3 regions of the Pseudomonas sp. GW821-FHT01A09 genome follow, and region 2 is predicted to be linked to each of the others. Evidence: predicted binding sites of a transcription regulator. Region 2 holds the regulator's gene; each other region holds the start of a gene.
The links. Region 2 encodes FliA, which starts transcription of late flagellar genes. Its sites were predicted from a motif close to CTAAAGTTTNNNNNNNNNNNGCCGNTAA; they were not measured.

Region 1: the regulator FliA is predicted to act here: its motif matches at 2,136-2,163, upstream of AC3WJP_RS08545 (methyl-accepting chemotaxis protein).
Region 3: the regulator FliA is predicted to act here: its motif matches at 2,528-2,555, upstream of AC3WJP_RS15265 (flagellar protein MotY).

Annotation. Positions count from the first base shown of each region.
Region 1 covers NZ_JBYSWB010000005.1:176,615-184,014, forward strand. The annotation lists gene AC3WJP_RS08540 (hypothetical protein) at 1-409, opposite strand, end outside; gene AC3WJP_RS08545 (methyl-accepting chemotaxis protein) at 539-2,104, opposite strand; gene acnA (aconitate hydratase AcnA) at 2,255-4,996, opposite strand; gene rlmM (23S rRNA (cytidine(2498)-2'-O)-methyltransferase RlmM) at 5,174-6,238, shown strand; gene tusA (sulfurtransferase TusA) at 6,253-6,510, shown strand; gene pdxB (4-phosphoerythronate dehydrogenase PdxB) at 6,576-7,400, shown strand, end outside.
Region 2 covers NZ_JBYSWB010000007.1:80,659-88,058, forward strand. The annotation lists gene fleN (flagellar synthesis regulator FleN) at 1-470, shown strand, start outside; gene fliA (RNA polymerase sigma factor FliA) at 467-1,210, shown strand; gene AC3WJP_RS10745 (chemotaxis response regulator CheY) at 1,424-1,798, shown strand; gene AC3WJP_RS10750 (protein phosphatase CheZ) at 1,821-2,606, shown strand; gene AC3WJP_RS10755 (chemotaxis protein CheA) at 2,652-4,901, shown strand; gene AC3WJP_RS10760 (protein-glutamate methylesterase/protein-glutamine glutaminase) at 4,951-6,117, shown strand; gene AC3WJP_RS10765 (flagellar motor protein) at 6,117-6,857, shown strand; gene motD (flagellar motor protein MotD) at 6,868-7,400, shown strand, end outside.
Region 3 covers NZ_JBYSWB010000012.1:21,407-28,806, forward strand. The annotation lists gene bfr (bacterioferritin) at 1-112, opposite strand, end outside; gene AC3WJP_RS15250 (bacterioferritin-associated ferredoxin) at 314-532, opposite strand; gene rnt (ribonuclease T) at 744-1,418, opposite strand; gene pyrC (dihydroorotase) at 1,415-2,461, opposite strand; gene AC3WJP_RS15265 (flagellar protein MotY) at 2,592-3,638, shown strand; gene AC3WJP_RS15270 (argininosuccinate synthase) at 3,792-5,009, shown strand; gene AC3WJP_RS15275 (hypothetical protein) at 5,081-5,602, opposite strand; gene AC3WJP_RS15280 (response regulator) at 6,112-6,744, shown strand; gene AC3WJP_RS15285 (PA3496 family putative envelope integrity protein) at 6,827-7,006, opposite strand; gene nth (endonuclease III) at 7,144-7,400, opposite strand, start outside.

The DNA.
Region 1 (7,400 bases), on a different contig from region 2:
AGGTGCCGCTGACTGGCAGCAATGCCCCTTCCAACTCGATGTGTACCTGGCCGTCGAATTCGATTGAAAGCTTGCGGTTGTTCCAATCGATATCGACGTTGGCGCCGCCACGCATACCCTGGTCCCAGAGACCGCCAGGCAGCATCCGGGTGTAACGGCTGTAATAACCGGCGTCACCCGGTTCGAAGCGTTTACGGATGACTTCGTCGCTGCGCATGGCCGGCAATTTAACGCGGATGCTTTGATAGTTCGGGGTAAAGGGGCTGCCGACGGAGCCATTCATGAACCAGCTCGATTGCTGCTCGCTCCATTCGAAACTGGCAACGCCGGTATAGTCCTGACCGCTCAGGTTCCAGCGCAGGATGCCGCTGGCATGGGTGTCGACGGGGGAGGGGGTGGTTAAGGTCATGATGCTCTCTCATGGCGCCGATGGGCGCGGTGGTGGTTGAGCCACCACCTTATCCATCGGGCTGAAAACGCATCACTGACAGAACTGACAGTTACGTTCGCAATGAATCCGGCGTAAGCGCACTTCGACTCACCGATTGAACCGCTCTACCAGCGAGTATTGGCTCTGCGCTGTGCGGGTCAGCTCGGTGCTCAGGTCGGCCGAGCTTTGCGCCTGTTCGGCGGTCACGTCGGCGAGGTCGGCGATGGTGCCGATGTTGCGGCTGACTTCTTCGGCCACCGCGCTTTGCTGCTCGGTAGCGGCAGCGATCTGCGCGGTCATGTCGGTGATATTGGCCATGGCTTCGCTGATGCCCACCAGTGCCTGATCGGCCTCCATGACCCGCGCCACTCCTTCTTCAGCCTGACGGTTACCCGCTTCCATGGTGTTCACCGCGTTGCTGGCGGTGCCTTGCAGCTTGGCGATCAGGGCGTGGATCTGCCCGGTCGACTCGCTGGTACGCTGCGCCAGCTGGCGCACCTCGTCGGCGACCACGGCGAAACCGCGGCCCATTTCACCGGCGCGGGCGGCCTCGATGGCGGCGTTCAGGGCCAGCAGGTTGGTCTGGTCGGCGATGCCTTTGATGACATCCACCACGCCGCCAATCTCGTTGCTGTCCTTGGCCAGTTGCAGCACGGTCTGGCCGGTTTCGCCCACCACCACCGACAGTCGCTGGATGGCGTCACGGGTCTCGCCGGCGATCGCCCGGCCTTTGCCAGTGAGAGTGTTGGCTTGCTGAGTGGCCTCGGCGGTTCGGTGCACATGGTTGGCGACCTCGACCGTAGTCGCGGCCATCTGGTTCACGGCGGCGGCCACTTGCTCGGTTTCGACGCGCTGGCGCTCCAGACCCGTGGAGCTGTTGTGCGCCAGCACGTCGGATTGCCGGGCTTGATCGCTCAGGTGCTCGGCGGTGTCCTGCAAGCGGGTCAGGCAGGTTTTCAGCCGGGCCTCCTGGCTGAGAATGGACATTTCCAGGCGTGCCTGGGCACCACGGCTGTCGGTGTACATCTGCGCTATCAACGGATCGGAGGTGGTCTGCTCGGCCAGACGCAGCAGGCGTTTGAGCCCCCGCTGCTGCCAGCTCAGGCCCAGCAACCCCAACGGAATCGACAAACCGGCCGCCAAGGCGAAGCCCCAGCCGGAGTCCAGCCACAGACCGATCAGAAAGCCGATCTGGCTGATCAGGATGAACGGCAGCCAGTTCTCGATCACCGGCAGCCAGTGATCGCGCTGCGGCACCGCCGCCTTGCCACGGTTCAGGCGCTCGTACAGCGCTTGCGCACGGCGGACCTGCTCGGCGGTCGGCTTGATGCGTACCGATTCGTAGCCCACCACCTGAGTGCCGTCGAAAATCGGTGTCACGTAGGCGTTGACCCAATAGAAGTCGCCATTCTTGCAGCGGTTCTTGACGATCCCCATCCATGGCAAACCTTGCTTGAGCGTCTGCCACATATGCTCGAACACCGCCGCCGGGACATCGGGGTGACGCACGGTGTTATGGGGTGCACGGACCAACTCTTCGCTGGAAAAACCACTGATCTCGATGAAGGCATCGTTGCAGTAGGTAATGACGCCCTTGGCATCCGTGGTGGAGATCAGCCGCTGCTGGGCCGGGAAAGTCCGTTCGCGCTGAGTGATGGGCTGGTTGTTTCGCATGGCAGAGTCTTTCCGCATAGGCTTTGCGCGGTTATCGGCAGCGCGACGGAGGAGTTGAGAAAAAACTCGCGCTCGTGACGGCGCATTGAGCTGGATCAATAAAAAACGCCCGGTGGCTGATGGCAACCACCGGGCGCGACCACGTTGTGATCAGGACGCGATCAGCTGGCGCAGCACGTAATGCAGAATCCCGCCGGCCTTGAAGTACTCGACCTCGTTGAGGGTATCGATGCGGCACAGCACCTGCACCGTCTGCTGCTCGCCGTTCTCGCGGGTGATGCGTAGATCCAGATGCAGTTGCGGCTTCAGTTGCGCATCGGTCAGGCCCAGTACATCAAAGGTTTCGCGCCCGGTCAGTTGCAGCGATTTGCGGTTCTGCTCCGACAGAAACTGCAGCGGCAACACCCCCATGCCCACCAGGTTGGAGCGGTGGATACGCTCGAAACTCTCCGCCACCACTGCCTTGACGCCCAGCAGATTGGTGCCCTTGGCCGCCCAGTCACGGCTCGAACCGGTGCCGTATTCCTGGCCGGCGATCACCACCAGCGGGGTGCCGGCGCTCTGGTATTGCATGGCGGCGTCATAGATCGGCATTTTTTCACCGGTCGGCACGAACAGCGTATTGCCGCCTTCCTCGCCACCGAGCATCTCGTTGCGGATGCGGATGTTGGCGAAGGTGCCACGCATCATCACTTCATGGTTGCCCCGGCGCGAGCCGTAGGAGTTGAAGTCCCGGGACTCCACGCCTTTGTCGCGCAGATAGCGCCCGGCAGGGCTGTCGGCCTTGATATTGCCGGCGGGGGAAATGTGGTCGGTAGTCACCGAGTCGCCGAGGATCGCCAACGCTCGCGCGCCGATCACGTCCTTGATCTGCGGCAGCGGCCCGGCGATGTCGTCGAAGAACGGCGGATGCTGGATGTAGGTAGAGTCCTGCTGCCACACATAGGTGGCGGCCTGCGGCACCTCGATCGCCTGCCACTGCGCGTCACCGGCGAAGACCTCGGCGTACTCCTTGTGGAACATGGCGGTGTCGACCTTGGCCACCGCCGCAGCGATCTCCTGCTGGCTCGGCCAGATATCACGCAGGTACACCGGATGGCCGTCGCTGCCCAGCCCCAAAGGTTCGCTGCTGATATCGATGCGCACGTTGCCGGCCAGGGCATAGGCGACCACCAGCGGCGGCGAGGCCAGCCAGTTGGTCTTCACCAGCGGATGCACGCGGCCTTCGAAGTTGCGGTTGCCGGACAGCACCGAGGCGACCGTCAGGTCGGACTGCTGAATGGCTTTTTCGATCGGATCGGCCAGCGGCCCGGAGTTGCCGATGCAGGTGGTGCAGCCGTAGCCCACCAGATCGAAGCCCAAGGCATCCAGATACTCGGTCAGGCCAGCGGCATGATAGTAGTCGGTGACCACCTTGGAGCCGGGCGCCAGCGAGCTTTTTACCCAAGGCTTGCGTTTCAGGCCCTTCTCTACGGCCTTCTTCGCCACCAGCCCGGCGGCCATCATCACGCTCGGGTTGGAGGTATTGGTGCAGGAGGTGATCGCGGCGATCACCACGGCACCGTTCTGCAGGTTGTAGGTTTCGCCGTTGTAGGTGTACTGCGCCTCGCCGGCCTGTTCGGCGTTACCGACGGCGACACCGCCACCGCCTTCACTTTCCAGGCGGCCTTCCTCCTTGCTGGGCGGCTTGAACTGCAGGCCGAGGAAGTCCTCGAAAGCGCCCGGCACCTTGGGCAACGGCACGCGATCCTGTGGGCGTTTGGGCCCGGCCAGGCTGGCGACTACTTCGCCCATGTCCAACTCCAGCGTGGCGCTGAAGGCCGGCTCCTGGCCGGGCAGGCGCCACAGGCCCTGGGCCTTGCAGTAGGCCTCGACCAGCGCCACCGTGGCGTCGGGGCGGCCGGACAGGCGCAGATAATCCAGGGTCACGTCATCCACCGGGAAGAACCCGCAGGTGGCGCCGTATTCCGGCGCCATGTTGGCGATGGTGGCGCGGTCGGCCAGTGGCAGTTGGGCCAGGCCGTCGCCATAGAATTCGACGAATTTACCGACCACGCCCTTCTTGCGCAGCATTTGCGTGACGGTGAGCACCAGGTCGGTGGCGGTGATGCCTTCATTGAGCTTGCCGATCAGCTTGAAGCCGATGACTTCCGGGATCAGCATCGACACCGGCTGGCCGAGCATGGCGGCCTCGGCCTCGATCCCGCCCACGCCCCAGCCGAGCACGCCGAGGCCGTTGATCATGGTGGTGTGCGAGTCGGTGCCTACCAGAGTGTCGGGGAAGGCATAGGTGCGGCCGTCCTCGTCCTTGGTCCACACGGTGCGGCCCAGGTACTCGAGGTTGACCTGGTGGCAGATGCCGGTGCCCGGGGGCACCACGCTGAAGTTGTCGAAGGCGCTCTGGCCCCAGCGCAAAAACGCATAGCGCTCGCCGTTGCGGTGCATTTCGATGTCGACGTTCTGGCTGAAGGCCTGGTCATCGCCGAATTTGTCGACCATCACCGAGTGGTCGATCACCAGGTCCACCGGCGACAGCGGGTTGATGCGTTGCGGATCGGCACCGGCCTTGGCCACGGCGGCGCGCATGGCGGCCAGATCGACCACCGCCGGCACACCGGTGAAGTCCTGCATCAGCACCCGCGCCGGACGGTACTGGATTTCCCGGTCGGAGCGGCGCTCCTTGAGCCAGTCGGCCAGGGCGTGGATGTCAGTGGCGGTGACGGTGTGGTTGTCTTCCCAGCGCAGCAGATTTTCCAGCAGCACCTTGAGCGACATCGGCAGTTTTTGCAGATCGCCCAGGGTGGCAGCGGCGTCCGGGAGGCTGAAGTAGTGATACTGACGGTCGCCGACTTGCAGCGTCTTGAGGGTTTTCAGGCTATCGAGAGAGGGCATGAACAAACTCCTTGTCGGGCCTCACGGTCAGGGCCCATGGGTTCGGTTTCTATGCACTGGACTGCGCGAGTGTGTCGCGGGTTCCGGAGTTCCTTTATCATGCGCGCTTTTCGAGGCAGCGGGATGAAACCCTGATGCCGGCCAACGGCCCGCGCCCACGGCACCCTGGAGTGATCAATGAATACGCTGTTTATGCACTGTCGGCCGGGCTTCGAAGGTGAAGTCTGCTCGGAAATCGCCGAGCACGCCGCTCGCCTGGACGTCCCGAGCTATGCCAAGGCGAAGCCGGCCAGTGCCTGTGTCGAATTCATCTGTCATTCGCCCGAGGGCCCCGCGCGGTTGATGCGCCAACTGCGTTTTGCCGAGCTGATCTTCCTGCGCCAGTGGGCCCGGGGCAGCTTCGTCGAGTTGCCGGAGACCGACCGCATCAGCGTGTTGCTGGCAACCTTGGCCGATTATCCGGTGTTCGGCAGCCTGTGGCTGGAAGTCGTCGATACCAACGATGGCAAGGAGCTTTCGACTTTCTGTCGCAAATTCGAGGTGCCGCTGCGCAAGGCGCTGATCAAGGCCGGCCGCCTGCAGGACGATCCGACCCTGCCGCGCCTGCTGCTGACCTTCAAGACTGGCCGCGAGGTCTTCGTTGGCATGGCCGAGGCCGATAATCAGGCGATGTGGCCCATGGGCATCCCGCGCTTGAAGTTCCCGCGCGAGGCGCCGAGCCGCTCGACCCTCAAACTTGAAGAAGCCTGGCACCATTTCATCCCGCGAGACCAATGGGACGAGCGCCTGCACAGCGACATGACCGGTGTCGACCTCGGCGCGGCGCCGGGCGGCTGGACCTATCAATTGGTGCGCCGCGGCATGCTGGTCACCGCCATCGACAACGGGCCGATGGCTGAAAGCCTGATGGACACCGGCCTGGTGAAGCACTTGATGACCGACGGCTTCACCTACAAGCCCAAGCCGCCGGTAGACTGGATGGTCTGCGACATCGTCGAAAAACCCGCGCGCAATGCCGCCTTGCTGGAAACCTGGCTGGGCGAGGGACTTTGTCGCGAAGCCGTGGTCAATCTCAAGTTGCCCATGAAACAACGCTATGCCGAGGTGCGGCGCTTGCTCGACCGCATCGCAGAAGGCTTCAAGGCCCGCGGCATCAAAGTGGCCATCGGCTGCAAGCAGCTGTACCACGACCGTGAAGAAGTGACGTGCCACCTGCGCCGTCTCGATACGAAAAAGCCTTGATTCAGGAGTTGCCCATGTCCCAAGCCTTTACCGCCGCCAGCCCCGTCGACGCCGTGCTCGATGCCAGCGGTCTGAACTGCCCTGAGCCGGTGATGATGCTGCACCAGCACATCCGCGATCTGGCTGGCGGTGGACTGCTCAAGGTTATCGCCACCGATCCGTCGACGCGCCGCGACATTCCCAAGTTCTGCGTGTTTCTGGATCACCAGCTGGTGCATCAGGAAGAAGCGGGCGGTACCTATCTGTACTGGATTCGCAAGAACAACGGTTGATGCACGCTCCCCTCGCTACACGGCGCTCGAACGCCTAAACTGCGGCTCCGCCCAAGGAGCCTGCCATGCTGATCGTAGCCGACGAAAACATCCCCCTGCTGACCGAGTTCTTCCAGGGCGCGGGGGAGATACGCCGCTTGCCGGGGCGCAGCATCGATAGCGCGGCCGTGGCCGAAGCCGATGTGCTGCTGGTGCGTTCGGTCACCAAGGTCACCCGCGACATGCTCGCCGGCAGCCCGGTGAAGTTCGTCGGCACTTGCACCATCGGTACCGATCACCTCGACCTCGAATACTTCAACCAGCATGGCATCCAGTGGTCCAGCGCCCCGGGCTGCAACGCCCGTGGGGTAGTGGATTACGTGCTGAGCAGCCTGTGCACCCTGGCCGATCTCGATGGCGTCGACCTCAGCCGCCGGACCTACGGCGTGGTCGGTGCCGGGCAGGTCGGCGGGCGTTTGATCGATGCCTTGCGTGGCCTCGGCTGGGACGTGCGTGTGTGCGATCCGCTGCGCGAGCCGGCGGCGGGAGAGGTGCATGTCAGCCTCGACGAGATCCTCGCTGAATGCGACGTCATCAGTCTGCATACGCCATTGACCCGCAGCGGATCGGCGCCCACCTGGCATTTGCTCGACGCCGAGCGCCTGGCGCGCCTGCGCCCTGGCGCCTGGCTGATCAACGCCGCCCGTGGCCCGATCGTCGATAACCTGGCACTGCGGGCGTTGCTCAGCGAGCGCGACGACGTGCAGGCGGTGCTCGACGTCTGGGAACACGAACCCAGTGTCGACCTGGCCCTGGCCGATCTCTGCGTGCTGGCTACCCCGCATATCGCCGGCTACAGCCTTGACGGTCGGCAGCGCGGCACCGAGCAGATCTATCAGGCGTTTTGCGCC
Region 2 (7,400 bases):
TGATCGATACCGCCGCCGGCATCGGCGACTCGGTGGTCAGCTTCGTGCGCGCAGCCCAGGAAGTGCTGCTGGTGGTGTGCGACGAGCCGACCTCGATCACCGACGCCTACGCGCTGATCAAGCTGCTCAACCGCGACTACGGCATGAACCGCTTCCGGGTCCTGGCCAACATGGCCCAGAGCCCGCAGGAAGGCCGCAATCTGTTCGCCAAGCTGACCAAGGTGACCGACCGCTTCCTCGACGTGGCCCTGCAGTACGTGGGCGCCGTGCCGTACGACGAATCGGTGCGCAAGGCTGTGCAGAAACAACGTGCCGTCTACGAGGCCTTCCCGCGCTCCAAATGCGCGCTGGCCTTCAAGGCGATCGCCCAAAAGGTCGACACCTGGCCGTTGCCCGCCAATCCACGCGGGCACCTGGAGTTCTTCGTCGAACGTTTGGTTCAGCAAACCAGTGCGGGACCTGTCTCATGAGCGCAAGCGGATATCGGATGTACAACAAGGCCTCGCGCGAGTCTCAGCAGTATCAGCTGATCGAGACCTACGCACCGCTGGTCAAGCGTATTGCCTACCACCTGCTGGCGCGTCTGCCGGCCAGTGTGCAGGTCGAGGACCTGATCCAGGCCGGGATGATCGGCCTGCTCGAAGTCTCGACCAAATACGACTCCAGCAAGGGCGCCAGTTTCGAGACCTACGCCGGTATCCGCATCCGTGGCGCCATGCTCGACGAGGTGCGCAAAGGTGACTGGGCACCGCGTTCGGTGCATCGCAATACCCGCATGGTCAGTGATGCCATTCGCGCTATCGAAGCAAAAACTGGCCGCGACGCTAAAGATCACGAGGTTGCGGCCGAACTCCAGATGAGTCTGGATGATTATTACGGGATTCTGAACGATACCTTGGGCAGTCGCCTGTTCAGCTTCGACGACCTGCTGCAGGACGGTGAGCATGAAGGGCTGCACGAGGAGGGCGCCAGCGGTAGCCCCGAGCCATCGCGCGGCCTGGAAGACGAGCGCTTCCAGGCGGCCTTGGCCGATGCCATCGCCAACCTGCCTGAACGGGAAAAACTGGTGCTGTCGCTGTACTACGACGAGGAACTGAACCTCAAGGAGATCGGCGAAGTGCTGGGGGTCAGCGAATCGCGGGTCAGCCAGTTGCACAGCCAGTGCGCGGCGCGTCTGCGCAGTCGCCTGGGTGAGTGGCGGGCAAGGTAAACAAGCAGTTGGGCCGTAATTGAACAACGCGATACCTGTGGTGAGGGGGCTTGCTCCCGAGAGGCCCGAACTGAAACACCGCGGTGAGTCAGCAATGGCCCCTCGGGAGCAAGCCCCCTCACCACTTGCTACACACATAACTGGTTTTGATTGATCGCGCACCCAGGTGCTGGGTGCGTTAAAGACTGCTTGGAGGTCTACTTGGACAAGAACATGAAAATCCTCATCGTCGACGACTTTTCGACGATGCGGCGGATCATCAAGAACCTGCTGCGCGACCTGGGGTTCACCAATACCTCGGAAGCCGACGACGGCGTTACCGCGTTGCCGATGCTGCAAAGCGGCGCCTTCGACTTCCTGGTGACCGACTGGAACATGCCCGGCATGTCCGGCATCGACCTGCTGCGTCAGGTTCGCGCCGATGACCGTCTCAAAAGCCTCCCAGTATTGATGGTGACGGCCGAAGCAAAGCGTGAACAGATCATCGAAGCTGCCCAGGCCGGCGTGAACGGCTATGTGGTCAAGCCTTTCACTGCGCAAGTGTTGAAAGAAAAAATCGAGAAGATCTTCGAGCGCGTCAACAGCTGAATGACGCCACGGGGGCAGCAGTATGGACAAGCAATCCAGTTTGGGTGACTTCGAGTCGACCCTGAAAAAGAATGCCCAGGAGTTGGTCGAACGCCTGGAACAAGGCAAGTTCGGCGAAGCCGTGCAGCTGATCCACGAATTGAACCAGACCCGTGATCGCGGCCTGTACCAGGAGATCGGCAAGCTCACCCGTGAGCTGCACAGTGCAATCGTAGACTTCCAGATCGACCCGAACATGCCACAGGCCAAAGAGGTGTCGCAGATAACCGACGCCACCGAACGCCTCTCCTACGTGGTGCGTCTCACCGATGCCGCCGCCAACCGCACCATGGACCTGGTGGAGGAGAGCACGCCGGTACTGGGGTCGCTCGCCGACGATGCCGCCAGCCTGCGCCAGGACTGGCAGCGCTTCCAGCGTCGCGAAACGTCGCCCGACGAGTTTCGCGAGCTGGTCAAGCGTGTCGACGGCTTCCTGACTCGCAGCGAAGCCGATGCGAAGCAGGTGTCGGGGCACCTCAACGACATATTGCTGGCCCAGGATTTCCAGGACCTTACCGGTCAGGTGATCAAGCGGGTCACGCAAATGGTCACTGAAGTCGAAAGCAATTTGCTCAAACTGGTGCTCATGGCCAGTCAGGTTGACCGTTTCGCTGGGATCCAACACGACCATCAGCAGCTGCGCGACGAAAAAGATAAAGAAAAACATCCCACCAGGGGTGAAGGTCCGCAGATTCATGCCGATAAACGTGAAGACGTCGTATCCGGACAGGATGACGTCGACGATCTGCTGTCCAGCCTGGGTTTCTAGTTTCCAGAAACTGATGACGGTTAACGATTTCCAGGGAGCACCCACATGAGCTTCGGCGCCGATGAAGAAATCCTTCAGGATTTCCTGGTAGAGGCCGGCGAGATCCTCGAGCAACTCTCCGAACAACTGGTAGAGCTCGAGAGCCGGCCAGATGACGCGGACTTGCTCAATGCAATCTTTCGCGGATTCCACACTGTAAAAGGCGGCGCCGGCTTCCTCCAGCTCAATGAGCTGGTCGAATGCTGTCACATCGCCGAAAACGTCTTCGACATCCTGCGCAAGGGTGAGCGGCGCGTTGACTCGGAACTGATGGACGTGGTGCTTGAAGCACTCGACGCCGTCAACAGCATGTTCGGCGAAGTGCGCGAGCGCACCGAAGTCACGCCGGCCACGCCCGAGCTGCTGGCAGCCTTGGCGCGCTTGGCCGAGCCGGCCAGTGCCGACGAAGTCGCCGCGGCGCCCGCGCCGGTCGAGGTGGCTGCCGAAGAGCCTGTCGACATTACCGACGATGAATTTGAATCCCTGCTCAACAGCCTCAGCGCTTCCAAAGCCGAAGCTGAAGCCCAGGGCCAGGCGCCCGTTGCCCCAGCCCCAGCCCCTGTGGCTGCGGCCGCGGCCGGTGACGAAATCACCGACGATGAGTTCGAGTCGCTGCTCGACCAGCTGCACGGCAAAGGGCAGTTCTCTGCGCCGGCCGCTGCCCCGGTCAGCCCCGCGGCCGCAGCGCCAGGCAATGCCGCGCCCGGCGATGAAATCACCGATGACGAATTCGAAGCCCTGCTCGATCAGTTGCATGGCAAAGGCACCTTTGCGCCTGACGCCGTTGCGCCGGTTGCCGCGGCATCCGCTGCACCCGCAGCCAGCGCCGTGCCGGCCGGTTCGGCTGACCTGATCTCGGACGACGAATTCGAATCCCTGCTCGATGAGCTGCACGGCAAAGGCAAGTTCAGCGAAGCCGCCGTAGCCACAGCTCCGGCGAAAGCCCCAGCGCCAGTGGCGGCCAAGCCTGCAGCAGCGCCAGCGGCCAAGCCCGAGCCGCCGGCCAAGGCCGAACCTGCAAAGGCGCCTGCCCCGGCACCTGCCCGTGCACCCGCTGCGAGCGGCGAAAAACCGGCCGCCAGCGAAACGGAAACCACCGTACGGGTCGATACCGCACGGCTGGACGAAATCATGAACATGGTCGGTGAACTGGTGCTGGTGCGTAACCGTCTGGTGCGCCTGGGTGCCAACAGCGCCGATGAGTCGATGCAAAAGGCCGTGTCCAACCTCGACGTGGTCACCGCCGACCTGCAGACCGCGGTGATGAAGACCCGCATGCAGCCGATCAAGAAGGTCTTCGGACGCTTCCCGCGGCTGGTTCGCGACCTGGCGCGTCAGCTCAAGAAAGAGATCAACCTGGAGCTGGTGGGCGAAGAGACCGACCTCGACAAGAACCTCGTCGAGGCCCTGGCCGATCCGTTGGTCCACTTGGTGCGCAACGCCGTCGACCACGGCGTCGAAACCCCGGAAGAACGTGAAGCCTCGGGCAAGCCCCGCGGCGGCAAGGTGGTGCTCTCGGCCGAGCAGGAGGGCGACCACATCCTGCTGTCGATCTCCGACGACGGCAAGGGCATGGACCCGCAGATACTGCGCAACATCGCGGTCAAGCGCGGGGTCATGGACAAGGATGCCGCCGATCGCCTGAGCGACACCGAGTGCTACAACCTGATCTTCGCCCCGGGTTTCTCGACCAAGACCGAGATCTCCGACGTATCGGGTCGCGGCGTGGGCATGGACGTGGTGAAAACCAAGATCTCCCAGCTCAACGGCACCATCAATATCTACTCGACCAAGGGCCAGGGCTCGAAGATCGTCATCAAGGTACCGCTGACGCTGGCGATCATGCCGACCTTGATGGTCATGCTCGGCAATCAGGCGTTCGCTTTCCCGCTGGTCAACGTCAACGAGATCTTCCACCTCGATCTGTCGCGCACCAACGTGGTCGATGGTCAGGAAGTGGTGATCGTGCGCGACAAGGCGCTGCCGCTGTTCTACCTCAAGCGCTGGCTGGTGTCCTCGGCCGCGCATGAAGAACAACGTGAAGGCCATGTGGTGATTCTGTCCGTGGGCACGCAACGCATCGGCTTCGTGGTCGACCAGTTGGTGGGTCAGGAGGAGGTGGTGATCAAGCCACTGGGCAAGATGCTCCAGGGCACGCCAGGCATGTCGGGTGCCACCATTACCGGTGATGGCCGCATCGCCTTGATCCTCGACGTACCGAGCATGCTCAAGCGCTATGCGGCGCGGCGTATCTGAATAACGGCCGGGCGGCGCCCCGTGCGCTGCTCGGCCTAATGGAGTGTTTATGGCAGTCAAGGTCCTGGTGGTGGATGATTCCGGTTTCTTCCGCCGCCGCGTCTCGGAAATTCTTGCCTCGGATAGCACTATCCAGGTCGTCGGCACCGCCACCAATGGTCGTGAAGCCATCGATCAGGCCATCGCGCTCAAGCCCGACGTCATCACCATGGACTACGAGATGCCGATGATGGATGGCATCACCGCCGTGCGGCATATCATGCAGCGCTGTCCGACGCCGGTATTGATGTTCTCCTCGCTGACCCACGAAGGCGCCCGGGTGACCCTCGACGCGCTGGACGCTGGGGCCACCGATTTCCTGCCCAAGAATTTCGAAGACATCTCGCGCAACCCCGAGAAAGTCAGGCAAATGCTGTGCGAGAAGATCCACACCCTCGCACGCAGCAACCGCCGCAGCAGCCCTGCCGCTCCACCCCCTGTAGCGAGGGGGCTTGCCCCCGAAAACACACGCCCCGCAACCCCTGCCCCGGTGGGAGCGAGGCCTGCCCGCGAAGGCGCCACCCGCAGCGCAGCGCCTGCCCCGGCAGTACGCAGCCCGGCCCGCCCCGGCGCCGACGCCCCGGCACAAGCCCTGTCGCCGCCGCCCAAGCGCAAATCCTACAAGCTCGTCGCCATCGGCACCTCCACTGGCGGCCCGGTCGCCCTGCAGCGCGTGCTGACGCAACTGCCGGCGCATTTTCCGGCGCCGATCGTGTTGGTCCAGCACATGCCTGCGGCCTTCACCAAGGCCTTCGCCGAGCGTCTCGACAAGCTCTGCAAGATTCAGGTCAAGGAAGCCGAGGATGGTGACGTGCTGCGCCCCGGCCTGGCATTGCTGGCCCCTGGCGGCAAGCAGATGATGGTCGACGCCCGCGGCACGGTGAAAATTCTCCCCGGCGACGAGCGCCTGAACTACAAGCCGTGCGTGGATATCACCTTTGGCTCCGCGGCCAAGTCCTACGGTGACAAGGTGCTGGCGGTGGTATTGACCGGCATGGGCGCCGATGGCCGTGAAGGCGCGCGCCTGCTCAAGCAGGGCGGCAGCCAGATCTGGGCCCAGGACGAAGCCAGCTGCGTGATCTACGGCATGCCCATGGCGATCGTCAAAGCCAACCTGGCCGATGCCATCTACAGCCTCGACGACATCGGTCGGCACCTGACGGAGGCCTGCGTCTGATGGATGTGTTGAGCCTGATAGGGATCATCCTGGCGTTCGTCGCAATCGTCGGCGGCAACTTTCTCGAAGGCGGCAGCATCGGCGCCTTGCTCAATGGCCCGGCAGCGCTGATCGTCATCGGCGGTACCTTGGCCGCCGCGCTGTTGCAGACGCCCCTGAGCGCTTTCGCACGCTCGCTGGCGATCATTCGCTGGATCATCTTCCCGCCGCGCATCGACCTCGCCCGGGGGATCGACAATGTCGTGACCTGGAGCCTGATCGCGCGCAAGGACGGCCTGCTGGGCCTCGAATCGGTGGCCGACACCGAGCTCGATCCCTATGCCCGCAAAGGCCTGCAACTGCTGGTCGACGGCGCCGAGCCGGAAGCCATTCGCAGTATTCTCGAAGTCGATTTTCTGACGCAGGAAAGCCGCGATATCCAGGCCGCCAAGGTGTTCGAATGCATGGGCGGTTATGCGCCTACCATCGGCATCATCGGTGCGGTGATGGGCCTGATTCACGTGATGGGCAACCTTGCCAATCCGTCGCAGCTGGGCAGCGGCATTGCCGTGGCGTTCATCGCCACCATCTACGGCGTGGCCAGTGCCAACCTGGTGCTGTTGCCCATGGCCAACAAGCTCAAGGCGATCGCCCATCGCCAGGCCCGTTACCGGGAAATGATGCTCGAAGGCATCCTGTCCATCGCCGAGGGTGAGAACCCGCGGTCCATCGAACTGAAGCTGCAAGGCTTCATGGAGTGATGGAGTAGCCATGTCTCGCCGCCGCCATCGACAACCCGAGGAACACGAGAATCACGAACGCTGGCTGGTGTCCTACGCGGACTTCATCACCTTGCTGTTCGCCTTCTTCGTGGTCATGTACTCGATTTCCTCGATCAACGAGGGCAAGTACAAGGTGCTGTCCGAGACGCTGGTCGGGGTGTTCAACGATCAGGCCAAGACCACCAAGCCGATCAACATCGGCGAAGACCGCCCGCAGACCGTCACCCCGGCCCAGCCGCTGGTGCAGGATGCCGACCAGACCGAAGCGGCGATGGGCAAGGTCGATGCCCTGCAGACCATCGCCGACGACGTGCGCAACGCCTTTGGCGATCTGATTTCTTCCAATCAACTGACGGTGCGCGGCAACGAGCTGTGGATCGAGATCGAGCTCAAGTCCGGGCTGCTGTTCGGCAGCGGCGATGCGATCCCCAGCGATCTGGCGTTCACCATCGTCGACAAGGTGGCGGGCATCCTCAAGCCGTTCGACAACCCTGTGCACGTCGAGGGCTTCACCGATGACCA
Region 3 (7,400 bases), on a different contig from region 2:
TCAGGCCCCAGTCCTCATACATGCGTGCATGCAGGAAGTACTGATTGATTGCAATCAGCTCATTCCCGAGGACCCTGTTGAGATGCTGGATAACACTGATATCGCCTTTCATGGTTGGCCCTCATCGGCTCTTTAACTGTCAATGAGCAGGAGTTTGAGCCCGGCCACCAAGACTGTCAAACCTAAGTTATTGAATAATAAGTGAAAATTAATCGGAATAAGAATGTTTGTGTTCCGCATCATGGTGCTAACTAATTGAATTGCATGCATAAAAAAACCGGACACTAGGTCCGGTTCTTTAAAAAACGAGTTTTCAAGCCGCTGTAAATTCTACTGGATAGGGTATGGCTGCCTGGGTCGCCTGAAGCCCAGTGAGGGTCTCGCGAACCACATCCTTGGCAAGGCATGCGCATTTACCACATTGCGAGGCTACGCCGGTTGCTTCCCGGACTTCACGATAGCTGCAGCAGCCTTCGTAGATTGCATCGCGGATTTGATGATCGGTGACACCTTTGCAGAGGCAGACGTACATAGAGAAAAACCGTCGCGGTGAAAAGCTGATGACGGAGATCTTAATGTTAATGAGAATGCTTGTCAAAGTACGAACATGAAGGATCTGTAACCGGCGATGAACGGTCTGAGCTTGAATGTAGCGAGGGGGCTTGCCCCCGAAAGGTGTATGGGCAACAGAACGTTGCTTGACATACTTTTCGGGGGCAAGCCCCCTCGCTACAAGACGAGTATTACTCGTCGTAATCAGGCCAACCGCCCATTTCCTTCCAGCGGTTGATGATCCCGCAGAACAGCTCGGCGGTCTTCTCGGTGTCATAGCGAGCCGAGTGCGCCTCGCGGCCGTCGAAATCGATATCCGCCGCCTGACAGGCTTTGGCCAGCACGGTCTGCCCGTAGGCCAGGCCGGCAAGAGTGGCCGTGTCAAAGCTCGAGAAGGGATGGAACGGGTTGCGTTTGATGTCGCCGCGCACCACGGCGGCGTTGAGGAAGCCCAGATCGAAGCTGCTGTTGTGGCCCACCAGGATCGCCCGCTTGCAGCCGTTGGCCTTCAGCGCCTTGCGCACGCCACGGAAGATGTCGGTCAGGGCGGCTTCTTCGCTCACCGCCATGCGCAGCGGATGGTCCAGCTTGATGCCGGTGAACTCCAGCGCCGCGGCTTCGATGTTGGCTCCCTCGAACGGTTCGACCCGGAAGAAGTAAGTGTGATCGGGGAACACGAAGCCTTTTTCGTCCATGCCGATGGTCGTCGCGGCGATCTCCAGCAGGGCGTCGGTGGCGCAATTGAAACCGCCGGTCTCTACATCGACGACTACGGGCAGGTAGCCGCGGAAGCGTGCGGCCATGGGATGGCGCGAACCGCCGCCACCGCTGCCTTCGGACTCGTCGTCGAACTGATCTTCACTCACGCATTTTTCTCCAGCAGGCGCCAGCGCAGTTTTTCACCGGCGCGCAGCGGGATGACAGTCTGCTCGCCGAACGGCAGGCTGACCGGGGCAGTCCATTCTTCACGGACCAGGGTGATGCTGTCGGTATTCACCGGCAAGCCGTAGAACGCCGGGCCGAACAGGCTGGCGAAGCCTTCGAGCTTGTCCAGCGCGTTGCGCTGTTCGAAGGCCTCGGCATACAGCTCGATGGCGCCGTAGGCGGTGTAGCACCCGGCGCAACCGCAGGCTGCTTCTTTGGCGTGCTGGGCGTGGGGCGCCGAGTCGCTGCCAAGGAAGAACTTCGGGTTGCCGCTGGTCGCGGCGTCCAGCAAGGCCACCTGATGGGTATTGCGCTTGAGGATCGGCAGGCAGTAGAAGTGCGGGCGAATGCCGCCGACCAGCATGTGATTGCGGTTGTACAGCAGATGCTGGCAGGTGATGGTCGCGGCGACGTTGGCCGGGGCCTCGGTGACGAACTGCGCGGCTTCGCTGGTGGTGATGTGTTCGAAGACGATCTTCAGTGTCGGGAAACGGTCGACCACACGGCGCAGATGCTCGTCGATGAAAAGTTTCTCGCGATCGAACACGTCGACCTCGCCACGAGTCACTTCACCGTGCACCAGCAGCAACATGCCCAGCTCGGCCATGGTTTCCAGGGCGGCGCTGATGTTGTCGAGGCTGGTGACCCCGGAGTCCGAGTTGGTGGTAGCGCCAGCCGGGTACATCTTGGCGGCGCGCACGAAGCCGGTGGCGAAGGCCGCACGGATATCTTCGGGCTGAGTGCGGTCGGTGAGGTACAGCGTCATCAGGGGCTCGAACGCGCTGCCGGCCGGGCGCGCATCGAGGATGCGCTGGCGGTAGGCGCCGGCATCGGCGGCGTTGCGCACCGGCGGTACCAGGTTGGGCATGATGATCGCGCGCCCGAAGGTGCGGGCCACGTCGGCTACGGTATGGGGAAGCACTGCGCCATCACGAAGATGGATGTGCCAGTCGTCGGGACGCAGGAGGGTCAGGCGGTCGGACATTGGGGATTCCAGGCGGGTCGAACTCCCGGCGAATGCTACCGGAAAACGGCGGTCCAGGCACTCGGTATCAAGTTTTGCCGCAACCGACCGATATCCCCAGAGTATGTAAAAGCAATCAGGGGAGTCTCCCGTGCGCCAGCTCTATCTAGCCCTATTCACTGCATTCGCCAGCGTGCCTGCCATGGCGCTGACTTTCCAGACGCGCATGGAGAATGCCGCATGGACCGTCGACGGCGATCAGTTCGAGTGCCGCTTGACCCAACCCGTCAATGGTTTTGGCACGGGCGGGTTCGTGCGCCGCGCCGGCGAGCAGGCCACTTTTCACCTGGCCTCGACCTCGTCGATGCTGGGCAACGGCTCGGCGACCTTGCTGGCCGCCGCTGCAGCCTGGCAGCCCGGGCGCAACGACATCAACCTGGGCGCCGTGCGTCTGGGCGCCGGCGACAATCTGCTGAGCAGTACTCAGGGGCAAGCCAGTCGGCTGCTCAACGGCTTGCTCGAAGGCCGTAGCGTCGTCGTCCGTGGCCCCGGCGAAGGCCCGCGCGGCACCGAGGTGCGGGTTCTGCCGATCAACTTCACCAAGGCTTACAGCGATTTTCAGATCTGCGCCGGCAAGCTGCTGGCGATGAACTTCGATCAGGTGCGCGAATCCCAGGTCGGTTTTCCCAAGGACATCGAGCTGGACGCTGCGGCGAAGAAACATCTGGATGTGATTCTCGCCTTCATGAAGGCCGATCCGACCGTCAACCATGTCGAGCTCGACGGCCACTCCGACAACAGCGGCAACCGCCTGACCAACCGTGATCTCTCGCGTCGTCGCGCCTTGGCGGTCATGGAGTACTTGAAGGCCAACGGCGTGCCCGAGGAGCATATCGTCGTGCGTTTTCATGGCGAGCAGTTCCCGCTGGTGCCGAACAATTCGCCGGCCAATCGTGCGCGCAATCGTCGGGTCAATATCGAGCTTGAGCGCGTGACCGGCGAGCAGAAAGCCGCTCCGGCGCCGTTCACGATGCCGCCAACGCCAGTGTCCAGTGCGCAAGCGCCAACTGCCGCACCGTCGGTGATACCGGTAACGGCCGCCAAGCCTGCTGCGCCAATTGCGCCCGCCGCTGCACCGACCGCCGGCGCAGCTCCGCTCAAGCCGGCGATACCGCCCGCCACGCCAGCCAAGCCCTGAAACACTGTGGGAGCCCGCTCCCACAGCGAAGGAGCAGGCTCCAAAAACCTTATAAACCGTCGCTTTGTCGTCATTGGCTGTCGCGCCACTGTAAATCCGTGGGTTTGAACGGTAGAATCAGCGGTTTTCCGTACAACCCCGTGGAGTGATGGCATGGCGGACGTAAACAAGGTCGTTCTGGCGTATTCCGGCGGCCTGGACACTTCGGTGATCCTCAAGTGGCTGCAGGATACTTATAACTGTGAAGTCGTGACCTTCACCGCTGACCTGGGTCAGGGCGAAGAAGTCGAACCGGCACGCGCCAAGGCTCAGGCCATGGGCGTCAAGGAAATCTACATCGACGACCTGCGCGAAGAGTTCGTGCGCGATTTCGTGTTCCCGATGTTCCGCGCCAACACCGTCTATGAAGGTGAGTACCTGCTGGGTACCTCCATCGCTCGTCCGCTGATCGCCAAGCGTCTGATCGAAATCGCCAACGAGACCGGCGCCGACGCCATCTCCCACGGTGCGACCGGCAAGGGCAACGATCAGGTGCGCTTCGAACTGGGCGCCTACGCCCTCAAGCCTGGCGTCAAAGTGATCGCTCCATGGCGTGAGTGGGACCTGCTGTCCCGCGAGAAGCTGATGGATTACGCCGAAAAGCACGCCATCCCGATCGAGCGTCACGGCAAGAAGAAATCCCCCTATTCCATGGATGCCAACCTGCTGCACATCTCCTATGAAGGCGGCGTGCTGGAAGACACCTGGACCGAGCACGAAGAAGACATGTGGCGTTGGACCGTCTCCCCGGAGAACGCTCCCGACAAGCCACAGTACCTCGAACTGACCTACCGCAACGGTGACATCGTGGCGCTGGACGGCGTCGAGATGACCCCGGCCACGGTGCTTGCGACCCTCAACCGCATCGGCGGCGAACACGGTGTCGGCCGTCTCGATATCGTCGAGAACCGTTACGTGGGCATGAAGTCCCGTGGCTGCTACGAAACCCCGGGCGGCACCATCATGCTGCGCGCGCACCGCGCCATCGAGTCCATCACCCTTGACCGCGAAGTCGCGCATCTCAAGGATGAATTGATGCCCAAGTACGCCAGCCTGATCTACACCGGCTACTGGTGGAGCCCTGAGCGTCTGATGTTGCAACAGATGATCGACGCCTCTCAGGCCCACGTGAATGGCGTGGTTCGCTTGAAGTTGTACAAGGGCAACGTCATCGTTACCGGCCGCAAGTCCGACGAGTCGTTGTTCGACGCGAATATCGCTACCTTCGAAGAAGATGGCGGCGCCTACAACCAGGCCGACGCGGCGGGCTTCATCAAGCTCAATGCTTTGCGCATGCGTATTGCTGCCAACAAAGGTCGCAAACTGTTCTGACCGACGGTTGCCGACTGAAAAAGCCCTGGCTCATGCCGGGGCTTTTTTTCATCCGTAATGTGGTGACGCTTTCAGGTGCTCAGGCGATCGCTGCTGACCAATATGACCACTTGGCTGTCCACGGTCTGCTGGTCGCTGGCACGCGACAATGCGCTGATTTTTTCGATCAGTTCGAAGCAATGGTGGCGGTCCCTGACATGCTGACAGTCGATCACATGCACCAACCCTCCCGGTAAGGGGAGATACGTCGACTCGGCAATCTTGCTGGCGGTTCGGGCGGCAATCGCCAACTGATTGTAGTCATTGGCGGATCCGGGGATTTCTGCGGATATTTGATTGCTAGCATTTTGTGTCTTCAGAAAGTTCTCCTGATCAGTAAAGTCCGACGGCGAATAGAGTGCGCGGTTATTGAAGTTGAGTGTCACGAAAAACAACAATGTCAGAAAAGGCGGGAAGCCGATCAGGAACCAGGTATATATGTACTGATTGTCCGATTCGAGCAGGGGAAGTGATGCAAGTGCCGACGCTTCGATAGTCGCCGCAAAGATAGCAATGATCGTCAACGGGCTTTTGGCTAATTTCGTGCTTTCCATAAATCTGCGCTCCAAGTTGAAGTGGCGCTGCAAGCCGGTTCCTGCCGGGCGAGTCCGCGCGTCGCGCGCTTCGCGGCACAGCGTCAGGCTCGATCCAGAGATGCGCGGGTGGTTTTCTCGATTGTCTCAACCGCGCTGGGGGGCGACGGCGTACATAGATAGCGCGCGTAGATTCAACGGATCGCTTCATTAAATGAAATAACAGGTTAAAACATTTAGCCGAGTTGGATGTTACTCGGAAACGCCTTGTGAAGATTGCAGGTGCCTGTTCGTTTGCTGATCACTGAACGCTTGTGTACCGTTTGCAGCTTGCCGAGAGACAGCTTTTGGCGAGCGATGCATGACGATGCAATAGGGTGACGCCGGAAGGATCTTTTGTAGGAAATTTCGTTCTCTGTTGTAGGAATCGTCTCGACTGCTAGTTGGATGGAGTGCTGCGATGCAAACGGAAGAAAGACTGCGCTATCTTGCGCGCTCTAAAAATTCTAACAGCGAAATTTGGATGCCCCATGAATAGAGTGCTGATCGTGGATTATCATCCGGTCGTTCGCCTGGCGGTGCGCATGCTGATGGAACGGCACGGCTACGAGGTGGTGGCGGAAACCGATAATGGCGTCGATGCCCTGCAACTGGCGCGGGAACACAAACCGGACATCGTCATTCTCGACATACGTATCCCCAGGCTCGGCGGCCTGGAAGTCATTCATCGCCTGACGGCGCCGGTGCATGCTCCACCCGTCAAGGTGCTGGTGCTGACCTCGCAGACCCCGGGCCACTTTTCCGGACGTTGCATGCAGTCCGGGGCCGCTGGGTATGTGTGCAAGGAGCAGAATCTCACGGAGCTGCTGAGCGCCATCCGCGCCGTGCTTTCCGGGTACAGCTATTTTCCCAATCAGGCCTTGCATTCAGTCCGGGCCGACATGGCGAACGCTTCGGAGGCTGACATGGTCGAGCGCCTTTCGGGGCGAGAAATGATGGTGTTGCAACAATTGGCCCAAGGCAAGAGCAACAAAGAGATCGCTGAGGGCATGTGCCTCAGTAACAAGACGGTGAGTACCTACAAGACTCGGCTGCTCAGCAAGCTCAATGCCCGCTCGCTGGTAGACCTGATCGAGCTCGCCCAGCGCAATGGTCTCGTCTGAACCCTGCCAGACGCAGGTCGCTGCCCGGTGCCATGCAAGGATCGGCACCATTGTGGCAAAAAGCGTTCGCAGGCGTCAGGGGCTAGATATCGAAGTCCAGATCGGCCAGGCGCTTTTGCAGCCGTCGTTCTTCCAGCAGGTTGTCGATGGTGCGGCGCTTGCTCAGGTTGGTCTTGGCGACTTCAACCGGTGCTTCGGTGTCGTCGGTATCGCCCGCGACGAAATCTTCATCGACATCAAGTTGTTCTTTACCAGTGCTCATCTGTCCTCTCCAGGCATGGGCCGTTGGCGCCTCTTATAGCGATATTCGCAGAGCGGGTAAAAAAGATTTTTTCAATCGGGTGATGGGCTTTTTCTATAAAGCACCAATGAAGAGCTCACTAACAGTCCTGCAAGCCCTTAATCGTCCGAGGTCTTGAACTTGTAGTCGCATAGATCTTCGACGCGGCAACTGCCGCACCTGGGCTTGCGCGCCTGGCACACATAGCGGCCGTGCAGAATCAGCCAGTGATGAGAGTCCAGCAGATATTCGCGCGGCACGAACTTCATCAGAGCCTTTTCCACGTCCACGACATTCTTGCCAGGTGCCAGCCCTGTGCGGTTCGAGACCCGGAAAATATGGGTGTCCACCGCCATGGCCAGCTGTCGAAACGCGG